2 regions of the Tolumonas lignilytica genome follow, and region 2 is predicted to be linked to the other one. Evidence: predicted binding sites of a transcription regulator. Region 2 holds the regulator's gene; the other holds the start of a gene.

Region 1 (7,328 bases), 670 kb from region 2:
TGATCGGGCGACCTCGGGCCGTACGGCTAGCTTCCGGTAACTGATACACTTTCAGCCAGTAAACTTTACCCAAGGTGGAGAAGCAGAGGATCGTATCGTGCGTATTGGCAACCAGCAATTGCTCAACGAAATCTTCATCTTTTACTTTCGCCGCCGCTTTACCGCGACCACCACGTCGTTGCGCTTCATAATCCGACAATGGTTGATATTTCACATAGCCTTCGTGAGACAGCGTGACAACCACATCTTCTGGTGTGATCAAATCTTCCATATTGATTTCGACGCTAGCAGCCTGAATTTCAGTCCGACGCGCATCACCAAATTGAGACTTCACATATTCCAGCTCTTCGCGGATCACTTCCATCAAACGCTCAGTGCTTGCCAGAATGTACAGTAATTCGGCAATTTCATTCAGCAGTTCACGGTATTCTTCCAGAATTTTCTCATGTTCCAGACCCGTCAGTTTATGCAGACGCAGATCCAGAATGGCCTGAGCCTGTTGTTCAGTCAGGAAGTAGTGTCCGTCACGGATACCAAATTCAGGTTCCAGCCATTCAGGACGCGCCGCATCGTCACCGGCACGTTCCAGCATTTCTGCTACTGCGCCCAACGCCCAACCGCGAGAGACTAACCCCTGTTTCGCATCAGCAGGGCTTGCTGAGTTTTTGATCAGCTCAATGACCGGATCAATATTGGCCAGCGCAATCGCCAGACCTTCCAGAATATGCGCCCGATCACGCGCTTTACGCAGTTCAAATACGGTACGACGCGTCACCACTTCACGGCGATGGTCGATGAACGCTTCCAGCATCTCTTTCAGTGTCAACGTTTTCGGCTGGCCGTTCACCAGCGCCACCATGTTGATACCGAACACATTCTGCATTTGCGTGTGGGTATAGAGATTGTTCAGAATGACCTCTGAGACTTCACCACGACGCAATTCAATCACAACACGCATACCGTCTTTATCAGACTCATCTCGCAGTGCTGTGATCCCTTCAATTTTCTTGTCTTTGACCAGCTCGGCAATTTTTTCGACCAGACGAGCTTTGTTGACCGTGTAAGGCAACTCGGTAACGATGATCGATTCTTTACCGTTTTTCTCGTCAGTCTCAATCTCTGTACGTGCACGCACATAGATCTTACCGCGACCGGTACGATAGGCATCAATGATACCGGAGCGACCGTTGATGATACCGCCAGTCGGGAAATCTGGCCCCGGAATCAGCGGTAACAGCTCATCGACCGTCAGCGATGGGTTTTCCATCAACGCTAAACAGCCGTCAACAACCTCGGTCAGATTATGTGGAGGAATATTAGTCGCCATACCTACCGCGATACCTGAAGAGCCATTGATCAGCAGGTTAGGGACTTTTGTTGGCAATACCGCAGGGATCTGTTCAGTGCCGTCATAGTTAGGCACCCAATCCACGGTTTCTTTTTCCAGATCCGCCAACAGTTCGTGTGAAATCCGGTCCATACGAATTTCGGTATAACGCATGGCCGCTGCCGAGTCACCATCGACAGAACCGAAGTTCCCCTGACCATCGACCAGTGTATAACGCATGGAAAAATCCTGCGCCATACGAACAATCGTGTCATAAACCGCCGAGTCACCATGCGGATGATATTTACCGATAACGTCACCGACGACACGGGCTGATTTCTTATAAGGTTTATTCCAATCGTTACTCAGCTCATGCATTGCGAACAAGACACGACGGTGAACAGGTTTTAACCCGTCACGCACATCGGGCAATGCACGCCCCACGATAACACTCATCGCGTAATCGAGATAAGAGTTACGCAACTCGTCTTCGATATTTATCGGGATGATCTCTTTGGCCAGATCGCTCATATAATTATGTATTCCTACTTCAAGCTACTTGAAAGCAATGGTCGCGAATTCTATCACAAATGATGGATTTCCCCAATCGCGAACAGATCACCTGTTTTAAGCTAACTCCTTGGATATAATGCGCGGATTCCAACAGCAAACTGTCATGAAGGGCAGCTCACGATGAACGTTGATACACAGGAAATTGCCAAATTTGAAGCTATCGCCAGTAACTGGTGGGATCCGCATGGTGAATTCAAGCCCTTACATCTGATGAATCCGCTGCGTTTACAGTGGATTGCCGATCATTGTGACGGTCTGTTTGGCAAACAAATTCTAGATGTAGGCTGTGGTGGCGGCATTCTGAGTGAGAGCATGGCAAAACAAGGCGCCCACGTTCTTGGCGTGGATATGGGAAATGAACCCTTGCAGGTAGCGCGTTTACACGCGTTAGAACAGGGTGTGAAAATCGACTATCAGCGCATTACCATTGAAGAATTAGCCGAACAACGCCCCGCCTCGTTTGATGTGGTGACCTGTATGGAGATGCTGGAGCATGTGCCTGACCCGGCATCTATCGTACGTGCCTGCGCCAAATTAGCCAAACCGGGTGGAAAATTATTTTTTTCCACGATCAATCGCACCAGACAGTCATGGTTGTTGATGATTCTGGCGGCCGAGCAAATCCTGAAAATCGTTCCGAAGGGAACGCATGATCATAAAAAATTTATTCGTCCGGCAGAATTGATCCGTTGCTGTGACAGCGCTAACCTCTTCACCCGAAAGGTCGCGGGGGTTCGCTATAATCCACTGACCGAGCATTTTAAGTTATCGGGTGACGTTTCCGTGAATTATCAGATTTTCTGTGAAAAACCATTATGATGTGTTCCCGTTTCTCTGCTGTGTTGTTTGATCTGGATGGTACGCTGCTGGATACTGCGCCGGATCTCGGTGCAGCCGCCAATCATGTTCTGACGCAGATTGGCAAAGCGCCTCTGTCGGATCAGGTTATCCGACAAACCGCATCCGATGGCGCTTTAGCATTAATTAAAGCCGGACTTTCTGAAGCAGAGCAGACTGAGCATGACCTGACGGTTTTGCGACAGCAGTTATTAGATCATTACGCCCAACATTTATATGTGGGAACACGCCCTTATGACGGCATGGTCGAACTGATTGGCTGGTTGAATACCCGCGCGATTCCATGGGGGGTGGTTACAAATAAACCGGCCTTTCTGACAGAACCATTGCTGGCTCAGGTCATTGAATTGCCACAATGTGCTGTTACAGTCAGTGCCGATACTCTCCCGGTGCGTAAACCAAATCCGGAACCATTATGGTATGCCTGTCATCAGATTGGTGTATCATCGGCCAATTGCCTGTATGTGGGCGATCATATTCGCGACATTGAAGCTGGCCGAAATGCCGGAATGACGACTGCAGTTGCTAGCTGGGGTTATCTCGCGCAAGACGAAAATGTATCTTGTTGGAATGCCGATATTGTATTAGCAGACCCACATCATCTGCTGGCCTGGCTGGCAAGCTAACCTGCTATTTTTCATCTGATAAGCAGCGTTGAACCGCGCTGTTTATTTTGTAACGTCCTGTGATTTACTGCTAATTTTTTCATCAACCAGTTTTTGTCAAGCTATCACTTTCATTCTTTATGTTGTATTTTATATACATCATAGACACTACATATTGTGTTTTTCATAAACAACTACGGGAGTCACCATGACAGCTAGCCTGATGGTCACGAAACGGGATAATCATACCGAAGCACTGGATCTGGATAAAATTCACCGCGTTGTCACTTGGGCCGCAGAAGGTCTACAAGACGTGTCGGTTTCACAAGTTGAACTGAGCGCGCACATCCAATTCTACGACGGTATTCGCACGTCTGATATCCATGAAACGTTGATTAAATCAGCGGCGGATCTGATTTCCGAGCAGGCTCCCGACTATCAGTACCTGGCTGCACGCCTCGCGATGTTCCATCTGCGTAAAAAAGCCTATGGTGGTTTTACTCCTCCGTCACTGTTTGACCAAGTTAAAACACAGGTGGAAGCTGGTCGTTACGACCAGCAGTTACTGACCGATTACAGCCAAGAAGAGTTCGATCTGCTGGATAGCTATCTGGTGCACGATCGCGACATGCATTTTGCTTACGCCGCAGTTAAACAACTGGAAGGTAAATACCTGCTGCAAAACCGTGTGACCGGCGAAATCTACGAAAGCCCGCAGTTCCTGTATATGCTGGTGGCGGCATGTCTGTTTGCTAAGTACCCAAGAACTACGCGTCTGGATTACATCAAACGTTTTTACGACGCGGTTTCTACCTTCAAAATTTCGCTGCCGACACCAATTATGTCAGGCGTGCGTACCCCTACCCGTCAATTCAGCTCTTGTGTGTTGATTGAATGTGGCGATAGCTTAGATTCCATTAATGCAACTGCCTCTTCTATCGTGCGTTATGTTTCTCAGCGTGCTGGTATTGGTATCAACGCCGGCCGCATTCGTGCGCTGGGGAGTGAAATTCGTGGTGGTGAAGCGTTCCACACCGGTTGTATTCCATTCTATAAATACTTCCAGACTGCAGTGAAATGTTGCTCTCAGGGCGGCGTGCGTGGTGGTGCAGCCACTGTGTTCTACCCACTGTGGCATCTGGAAGTCGAATCACTGCTGGTATTGAAAAATAACCGTGGTGTGGAAGAAAACCGCGTTCGTCACATGGACTACGGTGTGCAGATCAACCGTCTGATGTATCAGCGTCTGATCCAAGGCGGTAACATCACGCTGTTCTCGCCATCCGATGCACCAGGTTTATACGATGCTTTCTTTGCGGATCAGACTGAATTTGAACGTCTGTATCTGCAATATGAACAAGACCCAGCGATCCGTAAACGTCAGATCAAAGCTGTTGAACTGTTTTCATTGCTGATGCAGGAACGTGCCGGTACAGGTCGTATCTACATTCAAAACGTCGATCATTGCAACACACACAGTCCGTTTGACCCAGCGGTTGCGCCGATCCGCCAAAGCAATTTGTGTTTGGAAATCGCGCTGCCAACTAAAGCACTGGATCATTATCTGGATGAAAAAGGCGAAATCGCCTTGTGTACGCTGTCAGCATTTAACTTAGGTGCTATCGAATCACTGGATGAATTGGAACCACTGGCTGAACTGGCAGTGCGTGCACTAGACGCGTTGCTGGATTATCAGGATTACCCAATTCCAGCAGCTAATAATGGTGCAATGTGGCGTCGTCCGTTAGGTATCGGTGTTATCAACTACGCCTACTATCTGGCGAAAAACGGTGTGCGTTACTCCGATGGTTCAGCGCTGGGTCTGACGCATCGTACTTTCGAAGCAATCCAATATTACCTGCTGAAAGCCTCGGTAAAACTGGCCAAAGAATCTGGCGCTTGCCCGCGTTTCAATGAAACCATGTATGCACAGGGTATTCTGCCGATCGATACTTACAAACGAGATCTGGATGACCTGTGCCAAGAGCCATTACATCTGGATTGGGAAACACTGCGCAGCGAAATCAAACAGCACGGTCTGCGTAACTCCACACTGACAGCACTGATGCCATCTGAAACCTCAAGCCAGATCGCTAATGCCACCAACGGCATTGAACCGCCACGTGGCTTGATCAGCGTGAAAGCATCAAAAGACGGCATTTTGCGTCAGGTTGTGCCTGATTACACGGAACTGAAAGATAACTACGAGTTATTGTGGAACCAACCAAACAATGATGGCTACTTGCAATTAGTCGGTGTCATGCAAAAATTCGTCGATCAGGCGATTTCTGCCAACACCAGCTATGACCCAAGCCGGTTTGATGGCCATAAAGTGCCGATGAAGCAATTGCTGAAAGATTTGTTAACTGCCTACAAATATGGTCTGAAAACACTGTATTACCATAACACACGAGACGGTGCTGACGATGCGCAGTTACAAGCTGCGCAAGCTGACGATTGTGCCGGCGGGGCATGTAAGATTTAAGCATATATGGCCTCTCACTGAGAGGCCTTAATACTTATAAGCAGGAATAGAATAATGGCGTACAGCACTTTCTCAAAACAACCGAACGATGCCCGCAAAGAGCCGATGTTTTTTGGCCAGACCGTTAACGTGGCACGTTATGACCAACAAAAATACGAAGTTTTCGAGCGCCTGATCGAAAAACAACTCTCATTTTTCTGGCGCCCGGAAGAAGTAGATGTTTCGCAAGATCGCATCGACTATCAGGCACTGCCACCGCATGAGCAGCATATTTTTATTTCCAACCTGAAATATCAGACTCTGCTGGATTCTATTCAGGGTCGTAGCCCCAATGTGGCATTGTTACCATTAGTTTCCCTGCCAGAGCTGGAAACCTGGATCGAAACATGGGCATTTTCTGAAACCATTCATTCTCGTTCCTACACCCACATCATCCGTAATATCGTGAATGATCCGGCAGTAGTTTTCGATGATATCGTGGTCAACGAACAAATCATCAAACGTGCGGAAGATATCGCCGGTTATTACGATGAACTGATTGAGCTGACTCAATACTGGCAGCTGCTGGGTGAAGGCACGCATCTGGTCAATGGCAAAACCGTGGTGGTTTCACGCCGCGAGCTGAAAAAGAAACTGTATCTGTGTCTGATGAGCGTAAATGCGCTGGAAGCGATCCGTTTCTATGTCAGTTTTGCTTGTTCTTTTGCCTTTGCCGAGCGTGAGCTTATGGAAGGTAATGCCAAGATCATCAAAATGATAGCCCGCGATGAAGCACTGCATTTAACCGGTACACAGCACATGCTGAACATTCTGCGTGAAGGCAGTGATGATCCGGAAATGGCTGAAATTGCCCGTGAATTGCACCACGAGTGTTTTGAATTATTCAAAACAGCAGCGGAACAAGAAAAAGAGTGGGCAGCGTATCTGTTTAAAGATGGCTCTATGCTCGGTTTGAACAAAGATATTCTGTGCCAGTACGTCGAGTTTATTACTAACGTGCGGATGCAAGCGGTTGGTTTGCCGTTGGCCTTTGATGCTGATCGTCAGAATCCACTGCCGTGGATCAACACTTGGCTGAATTCTGATAACGTGCAAGTTGCACCGCAGGAAGTCGAAATCAGCTCTTATCTGGTAGGTCAGATCGATGCTGAAGTAAACCCGGATGATCTTGGTGATTTCCTGCTGTAATCTTGCGTGAATATCACGCGATAGGAAAAAATCTGACACAATGAAACGGGAAAGTGTCGCACGGGGCAAAGTGACCATAATAACCCCGCATACCACGTTTAAGCTTTCCAGCGGCGAAAGTCTGCTGGATGGCTTGTTACGTACCGGCCATCAAATCGAGTATCAATGCCGTAATGGTTATTGTGGTGCTTGCCGCTGTAAGCTGGTGTCTGGAGAAGTGAGTTATCCTACCCTGCCACTGGCTTTTATTCCTGCCGGAGAGGTACTTACATGTTGTGCTAAACCAGAATCA
Region 2 (7,328 bases):
GAGCTGTGGGCTTCAATTGTGGAGGAAACACAGCGTCAGGAAGAGCATATCGAACTGATTGCTTCTGAAAACTACACTAGCCCGCGTGTAATGCAAGCTCAGGGATCACAATTAACTAATAAATATGCCGAAGGTTATCCTGGCAAACGTTATTACGGCGGTTGTGAGTTCGTTGATAAAACTGAAACACTGGCGATCGAACGTGCTAAGGCCCTGTTTGGTGCGGTTTATGCCAACGTGCAGCCACATTCAGGCTCTCAGGCTAACGCTGCGGTTTATATGGCCCTGCTGAAACCGGGTGATACCGTGCTGGGTATGAATTTGGCCCACGGTGGTCACTTGACTCACGGTTCACCAGTTAACTTCTCCGGTAAGCTGTATAACATCATTCCTTACGGTATCGATGCTAACGGCAAGATTAACTATGCCGAACTGGAACGTCTGGCTCTGGAACACAAACCGAAAATGGTTCTGGGCGGCTTCTCTGCCTACTCAGGTGTGGTTGACTGGGCCAAAATGCGTGAAATCGCTGACAAAGTGGGTGCTTACCTGTTTGTTGATATGGCGCATGTTGCTGGTCTGGTGGCTGCAGGTGTTTATCCAAACCCTGTTCCGCACGCTCACGTTGTGACTTCTACCACGCACAAGACGCTGGCCGGCCCACGTGGTGGTCTGATCCTGTCTGCTGTGAACGACGAAGAGCTGCATAAGAAACTGAACTCAGCCGTATTCCCTGGTTCTCAGGGTGGCCCGCTGATGCACGTTATTGCTGGTAAAGCGGTTGCGTTCAAAGAAGCGATGGAGCCAGAATTCAAGGCATACCAGCAGCAGGTTGTGAAAAACTCTAAAGCGATGGTTGAAGTATTCCTGTCTCGCGGTTACAAGATCGTGTCTGGCGGTACAGAAAACCACCTGTTCTTGGTTGATTTCACCGACCGTGAACTGACTGGTAAAGAAGCCGATGCTGCACTGGGTCTGGCGAATATCACTGTAAACAAAAACGCAGTGCCTAACGACCCACGTTCACCATTTGTAACTTCAGGTATCCGTATCGGTTCTCCATCTATCACTCGTCGTGGTTTCAAAGAAGCTGAAGCGAAAGAGCTGGCAGGCTGGATGTGTGACGTACTGGATAACACCACAGACGAAGCTGTGATTGCGGCTACCCGTGCGAAAGTGCTGGATATCTGCAAACGTTTCCCTGTGTACGCATAATTCGATTTATGCTGTATAAAAACAGCTGGCTATGTGCCGGCTGTTTTTTTATCCGCTCACGGATATTTTTTCTGATGCTGTTGATAAATATATTCTTGCAACGTGGCATGGGTATTGGCATCTAGCGTTAAATGAATCGCCCATTCCTGATTTTTGTTTTTCCCCTTTTTCTTGCGGATCACCACGCCAATAAGCGGGATGGCAACATCCATACCTGAAAGCACTGCGTCAAAATGCTCCCCCAGTTTTAACATCGTCTGATGATCCTGAATCAATAAACCACTGGTAGATATATTGATGATTTCAAATGGAAGCAGCGTGCCATCAAGGTGTCGTAAAACTAGATTTTCTGGAGAATCTAAACGCCATGAACGTGGTGCAGATAGCGCATGTTCAAATATTTCTGGCGTACCCACACAGGAGATGAGCATATCTGTGTCCTGATGTAGCAAGCTGATAGGAACGCGAAGATTGTATTGATTAAACGTCGCTTCAATAAATAAGTTATCGGCTCTACCAAATAAGGTGACCAAACGTTCATCACTGAAATTGATTTGATACGAAATGGTGGAATTGGTCTCGTTTGTCGGCTCAGAGAGTTCCAGTAACATTTGTAATTCTTCTTCAGAAAGAGGGTTGTTTCTTTTCATTTTTAATTCCTCTTACCACTGTCATATGAAATTCTTGTTTAAATAATAATCAATTTAACTGATTTGTCGCGCGTTAGAATAGACAGTTGTTTATTACTGAAAACATTGGTCTTTGTGGGAACTCTGATAGACTGAGGATCTCGAAAGATTTTAGGATTGAGCACAGATGCATTGTCCATTTTGTAATGCCGATGACACGAAAGTTATTGATTCGCGCCTGGTAGCGGACGGGCATCAGGTTCGTCGTCGCCGGGAATGTCTGGTTTGTCATGAACGTTTTACTACCTTTGAAATGGCCGAATTGGTCATGCCTCGTGTTATAAAAAGTAATGGGGTGCGGGAACCGTTTAATGAAGACAAGCTGCGTAATGGCATTCAACGGGCATTAGAAAAACGGCCGGTCAGTACTGAACTGATCGAGCAGAGTATCAACCGGATCAAATCCAATTTACGTGCCACTGGTGAACGGGAAATTATGTCAAAAATCATCGGCAATCTGGTGATGGAAGAGCTTAAATTATTGGATAAAGTGGCCTATATCCGATTCGCTTCGGTCTATCGCAGTTTTGAAGATATCCGTGAATTTGGCGAAGAGATTGCGCGTCTGGAGAAATAAGTGTTTTCTGCCGAAGATCATTTTTATATGAGCCGTGCGTTGCAATTGGCGGCGCAGGGGCGTTTTACGACGTCACCCAATCCGAATGTGGGTTGTGTTATTGTCAAAAACGGCCAGATTGTAGGTGAAGGATTTCATTATAAAGCAGGTGAACCGCACGCCGAAGTGCATGCATTACGCATGGCTGGCCATAACGCACAGGGCGCGACAGCCTATGTCACGCTGGAACCCTGTTCGCATTTTGGCCGCACGCCACCTTGTGCCGATGCACTGGTCAATGCCGGTGTTGCCCGTGTCGTCGCTGCGATGGAAGATCCCAATCCGCAGGTGTCGGGCAGGGGAATGCGTCGTTTAGCCGCTGCTGGCATTGAAATTCAGGCGGGATTACTGCAAAAACAAGCCGAAGCGCTGAATCCGGGATTTATTAAGCGAATGCGCCACGGATTACCCTATGTGCGTTTGAAATTGGCTGCCAGTCTGGATGGTCGGACGGCGTTAGCGAATGGCGCAAGCCAGTGGATCACATCCCCCGAAGCCCGTGCGGATGTCCAGCGTTGGCGGGCATTGAGCAGTGCCATTCTGACGGGGGCTGATACGGTGCTGACGGATGATCCGTCAATGAATGTCCGTTGGGAGCAACTCCCTGCTTCAGCGCAATCAACATATCCCGCAGCCAATGTCAGACAACCGATCCGGATCGTTATCGATTCGCAACAGCGTATTCAGGCATCTGCTCATCTGTTTTCTCTTCCCGGCGAGATTTGGTTAGCGCGGCATAAAGAACAAAACCAATGGCCTGAACAGGTTCATCAATTAATAATTCCGCTGGCGGAAAGCGGTAAGTTGGATCTACGTCTGTTGATGCAACAACTGGCACAACGCAATATCAATGATATTTGGGTTGAAGCTGGTGCTTCTCTGGCAGGCGCATTGGTTGATGCCGGCTTGGTCGATGAACTGATCCTTTATCTGGCTCCGAAATTAATGGGAAATCCTGCGCGAGGTTTAGTGAATCTGCCAGAGTTTCAGCATATGGCTGAAGTAGCAGAGTGGCAGTGGCAGGACGTGCGTAAGATCGGCAATGATCTACGCTTGATCTTACATCCGCATAAGGAGTAACGATGTTTACCGGAATTATTGAAGCAGTCGGTACGCTGGCTGCGCTCCAGCCCAAGGGCGAAGATATTTCTGTCCGGGTCAAAAGTGGCAAACTGGATCTGTCTGATGTGAAACTGGGCGATTCTATTGCGACGAACGGCGTTTGTCTGACGGTGGTGGAACTGACCGGTGATGGTTATGTGGCAGATCTATCGTTGGAAACCTTACAACGTAGTAGTTTTGCCCATTATCAGGCCGGACAAAAAGTGAACTTGGAACGTGCCTTGACCCCTGATACCCGTTTGGGTGGGCATCTGGTGTCTGGCCACGTGGACGGTGTGGGTGAAATCACCTCGGTCATTTCATTGGGCCGGGCTAAGGAATATTGGATCAAAGCGCCGGATGAGCTGGCGAAATATATTGCAGAAAAAGGTTCTATTACGGTAGATGGTATCAGCCTGACCGTGAATGCGATCGACGGGGCTCGTTTCAAACTGACGATCGTGCCGCATACCACGGCAGAGACAACCGTAAGCGGCTGGCAGCCAGGAGTGAAAGTCAATCTCGAAGTGGATGTTATCGCTCGCTATCTGGAACGTTTGTTGCTCGGTGATAAGGCAGCACAATCCACACAGAGCAACATCACGATGGATATGCTGGCACAAAACGGTTTTCTGCGATAACAGACTAAGGGGAAGTCATGGCTATCAGTAAGATTGAAGAAATTATTGAAGATTTTCGTCAGGGGAAAATGGTCATCCTGATGGATGACGAAGATCGGGAAAATGAAGGCGATATTCTGATGGCGGCCTCGATGGTGCGCCCGGAAGATATTAACTTTATGGCACGTTATGGGCGAGGCTTGATCTGTCTGACGTTATCGAAAGCCCGTTGTCAGCAACTGAACTTGCCGCTGATGGTGGATAAAAACGAAGCGCAGTTCTCGACTAACTTTACCGTGTCTATTGAAGCGGCTGAGGGGGTCACCACCGGTATTTCCGCAGCCGATCGCGCGCGTACCGTACAGGCGGCAGTGGCTCCTGATGCGAAACCAACTGATGTGGTACAGCCGGGCCACATTTTTCCGCTGATGGCGCAGGATGGCGGCGTACTTACTCGTAACGGCCACACCGAAGCCGGATGTGATTTGGCGCGTCTGGCCGGGCTGGAACCTGCTGCCGTGATCGTTGAGATTTTGAATGAAGATGGCACTATGGCGCGCCGTCCGGATCTCGAGAAGTTTGCGGCGGAACATGGCTTAAAACTCGGTACGATTGCAGATTTGATCGAATACCGCAATCAGCATGAAACCACCGTTCAGAAGATTTCTCAGTGTCAGATGCCAACGGAATATGGTGAATTCGAACTGACCACATTCCGTGATACTATTGATAATCAACTGCATTTTGCTTTGAGTAAACCCGCTAAAGATCCTTCTCAGCCGGTTTTAGTGCGCGTACATCTGCATGATTACCTGAATGATGTACTCAACTGCCAACGGGGTAACTTACGTAGCTGGCCGCTTGATAAGGCCATGAGCCGTATCAATGACGAGGGCGGTATCATTGTGATTATTGGTCACGAAAATACCCAGGAAGAATTGTTGGCTCGTCTTGAGCACTATTCTGCGGTGGATGCTGGTCAGACCACGGAATCGTGCAAACCCAAAGCGGCTTCCCGTCGGGTGGGCGTCGGTTCGCAGATCCTCAAGGCGATGGGCGTGACACAAATGCGTTTGCTGAGTTCGCCGAAACGATACGTGCTTTCCGGGTTTGGTCTGGAAGTGGTGGAATACATCAGCGAATAACAGATCTGACGGCGCCTGTTTTGGTCATGCGCCAAATGTGGTAGCATTATTGAGTTTTGTTTATCTGACATAACAAATTATAGGATTTTCCATGAAAGTGATTGAAGGCGTCATCCCGGCTCCACAGGCCAAAATTGCGATCGTAGTGTCTCGCTTTAACAGTTTCATCAACGACCGTCTGGTTGAAGGTGCTCTGGATACGTTGAAACGTCAGGGACAAATTGCTGACGAAAACATCACTTTGGTGAAAGTGCCGGGTGCCGTTGAATTACCTTTGGCTGCAAAACGTCTGGCCAAGAGTAAACAGTTTGATGGCATCGTTGCACTGGGTTGCGTTATCCGTGGTGGAACCGCCCATTTTGAATATGTATCAGGTGAGTGTGCCAAAGGTTTGGCTCAGGTTGCTCTGGAAGCAGAAATTCCGGTGGCATTCGGTGTTCTGACGACAGAAAATATCGAACAGGCCATTGAGCGTGCTGGCACAAAAGCTGGCAATAAAGGCGTAGAAGCTGCACTCAGTACTTTGGAAATGATTAACGTCATGAACGCCTTGGGCGCATGATAGGAGAGAAAGATTGAAACCTGCTGAACGCCGTAAGGCGCGCCAGTTAGCACTGCAAGCTATTTATCAGTGGCAGTTAACTCAGGATAACGTGGCAGATATTGCTGAACAATTTAAACTGGAACAGCCAACCAAAGGCGTTGACTTACCCTATTTTGAACTGTTGCTGACCGGTGTCGCTGGTAACGTTTCTAACCTGGATGCCAGTTTTTCCCAGTTCTTATCACGTAAGCTGGAAGATCTGGACCAGATAGATAAGGGCGTATTGCGTTTAGCGTGTTATGAACTGACTTATTGCAAAGATGTGCCGTATAAAGTCGTGATCAACGAAGCGATTGAACTGGCAAAATCGTTTGCAGCCGATGACAGCCACAAGTTTGTTAACGGTGTGCTGGATAAAGTGGTCAGACAAATGGGCTTACGTCAGTAGTCTGGTTTGTTCAGCCAAGAACACGTAAAGGATCCCCGTTTTTTCTGAATGAAGAAGCGGGGATTTTTGTTAATGGGGTATCTGATGGGTGAGTTTGAGCTGATCCAGCATTATTTTGCTGCACACTATTCAAGCCGGGATGATGTGGAACTGGGTATTGGCGATGACTGTGCTTTGTTGAATGTACCGATTGGCGAATGTCTGGCCGTGAGTACAGACACCTTGGTCAGTGGGGTGCACTTCTTTGCCGATGTGGAACCGTTTGCACTGGGACATAAAGTGCTAGCGGTCAATCTTTCAGATCTGGCTGCGATGGGCGCTTTTCCTCGTTGGGTATCATTGGCGCTGACGTTACCGAAAGTGGATGAAGCCTGGCTGGCTGAATTTGCCAGGGGATTTCATACCTTAGCCCAAAAACATCAGGTTGCTTTGATTGGTGGTGATACCACCCGAGGTCCACTGTCGATTACGGTTTCTGTTAAAGGCACTGTGCCGGCCAGTAAAGCGTTACGTCGCTCAGGTGCAAGAGTGGGTGATGCGATTTACATAAGTGGTAGCCTGGGGGCGGCGGCACTGGCTGTGCAGCAACGTATTCATCACTTGTCTATTCCTTCGGAAGCATTACACGCCTGTATCGAACGAATGGAATTGCCACACCCCCGGTGCGAATTGGGTTTGGCCTTGCAAGGCATCGCCACGAGTGCGCTGGATCTTTCGGATGGTTTAGCCGGTGATCTGATGCACATCCTCCGAGCCTCTGCGGTGGCGGCTGACATTGAATTAACGGCATTGCCGATACATCCGGCAGTAAGCAGTAGCACTACGTCAGAACAAGCCTTGCAGCTAGCGTTAGGCGGGGGGGATGATTATGAATTGTGTTTTACGGTGCCAGCTGACAAAGAGAGAATGATCAATACGTTAGCTGCATCATTAGCGATATCCTTGACGCG

Evidence for each region. Region 2 encodes NrdR, which represses ribonucleotide reductase genes. Its sites were predicted from a motif close to CACNNTATANNGTG; they were not measured.
Region 1: nrdA (class 1a ribonucleoside-diphosphate reductase subunit alpha) is a predicted target of NrdR. The motif match lies at 3,530-3,543, and genes of this name have one in related genera.

Annotation. Positions count from the first base shown of each region.
Region 1 is NZ_AZUK01000001.1:251,259-258,586, forward strand. Features, by position in the region: gene gyrA (DNA topoisomerase (ATP-hydrolyzing) subunit A) at 1-1,858, opposite strand, end outside; gene ubiG (bifunctional 2-polyprenyl-6-hydroxyphenol methylase/3-demethylubiquinol 3-O-methyltransferase UbiG) at 2,021-2,719, shown strand; gene H027_RS0101145 (HAD-IA family hydrolase) at 2,716-3,384, shown strand; gene nrdA (class 1a ribonucleoside-diphosphate reductase subunit alpha) at 3,572-5,848, shown strand; gene nrdB (class Ia ribonucleoside-diphosphate reductase subunit beta) at 5,903-7,036, shown strand; gene yfaE (class I ribonucleotide reductase maintenance protein YfaE) at 7,077-7,328, shown strand, end outside.
Region 2 is NZ_AZUK01000001.1:921,842-929,169, reverse strand. Features, by position in the region: gene glyA (serine hydroxymethyltransferase) at 1-1,215, shown strand, start outside; gene H027_RS0104380 (PilZ domain-containing protein) at 1,272-1,865, opposite strand; gene nrdR (transcriptional regulator NrdR) at 2,032-2,481, shown strand; gene ribD (bifunctional diaminohydroxyphosphoribosylaminopyrimidine deaminase/5-amino-6-(5-phosphoribosylamino)uracil reductase RibD) at 2,482-3,600, shown strand; gene H027_RS0104365 (riboflavin synthase) at 3,603-4,262, shown strand; gene ribBA (bifunctional 3,4-dihydroxy-2-butanone-4-phosphate synthase/GTP cyclohydrolase II) at 4,280-5,386, shown strand; gene ribH (6,7-dimethyl-8-ribityllumazine synthase) at 5,478-5,948, shown strand; gene nusB (transcription antitermination factor NusB) at 5,962-6,378, shown strand; gene thiL (thiamine-phosphate kinase) at 6,451-7,328, shown strand, end outside.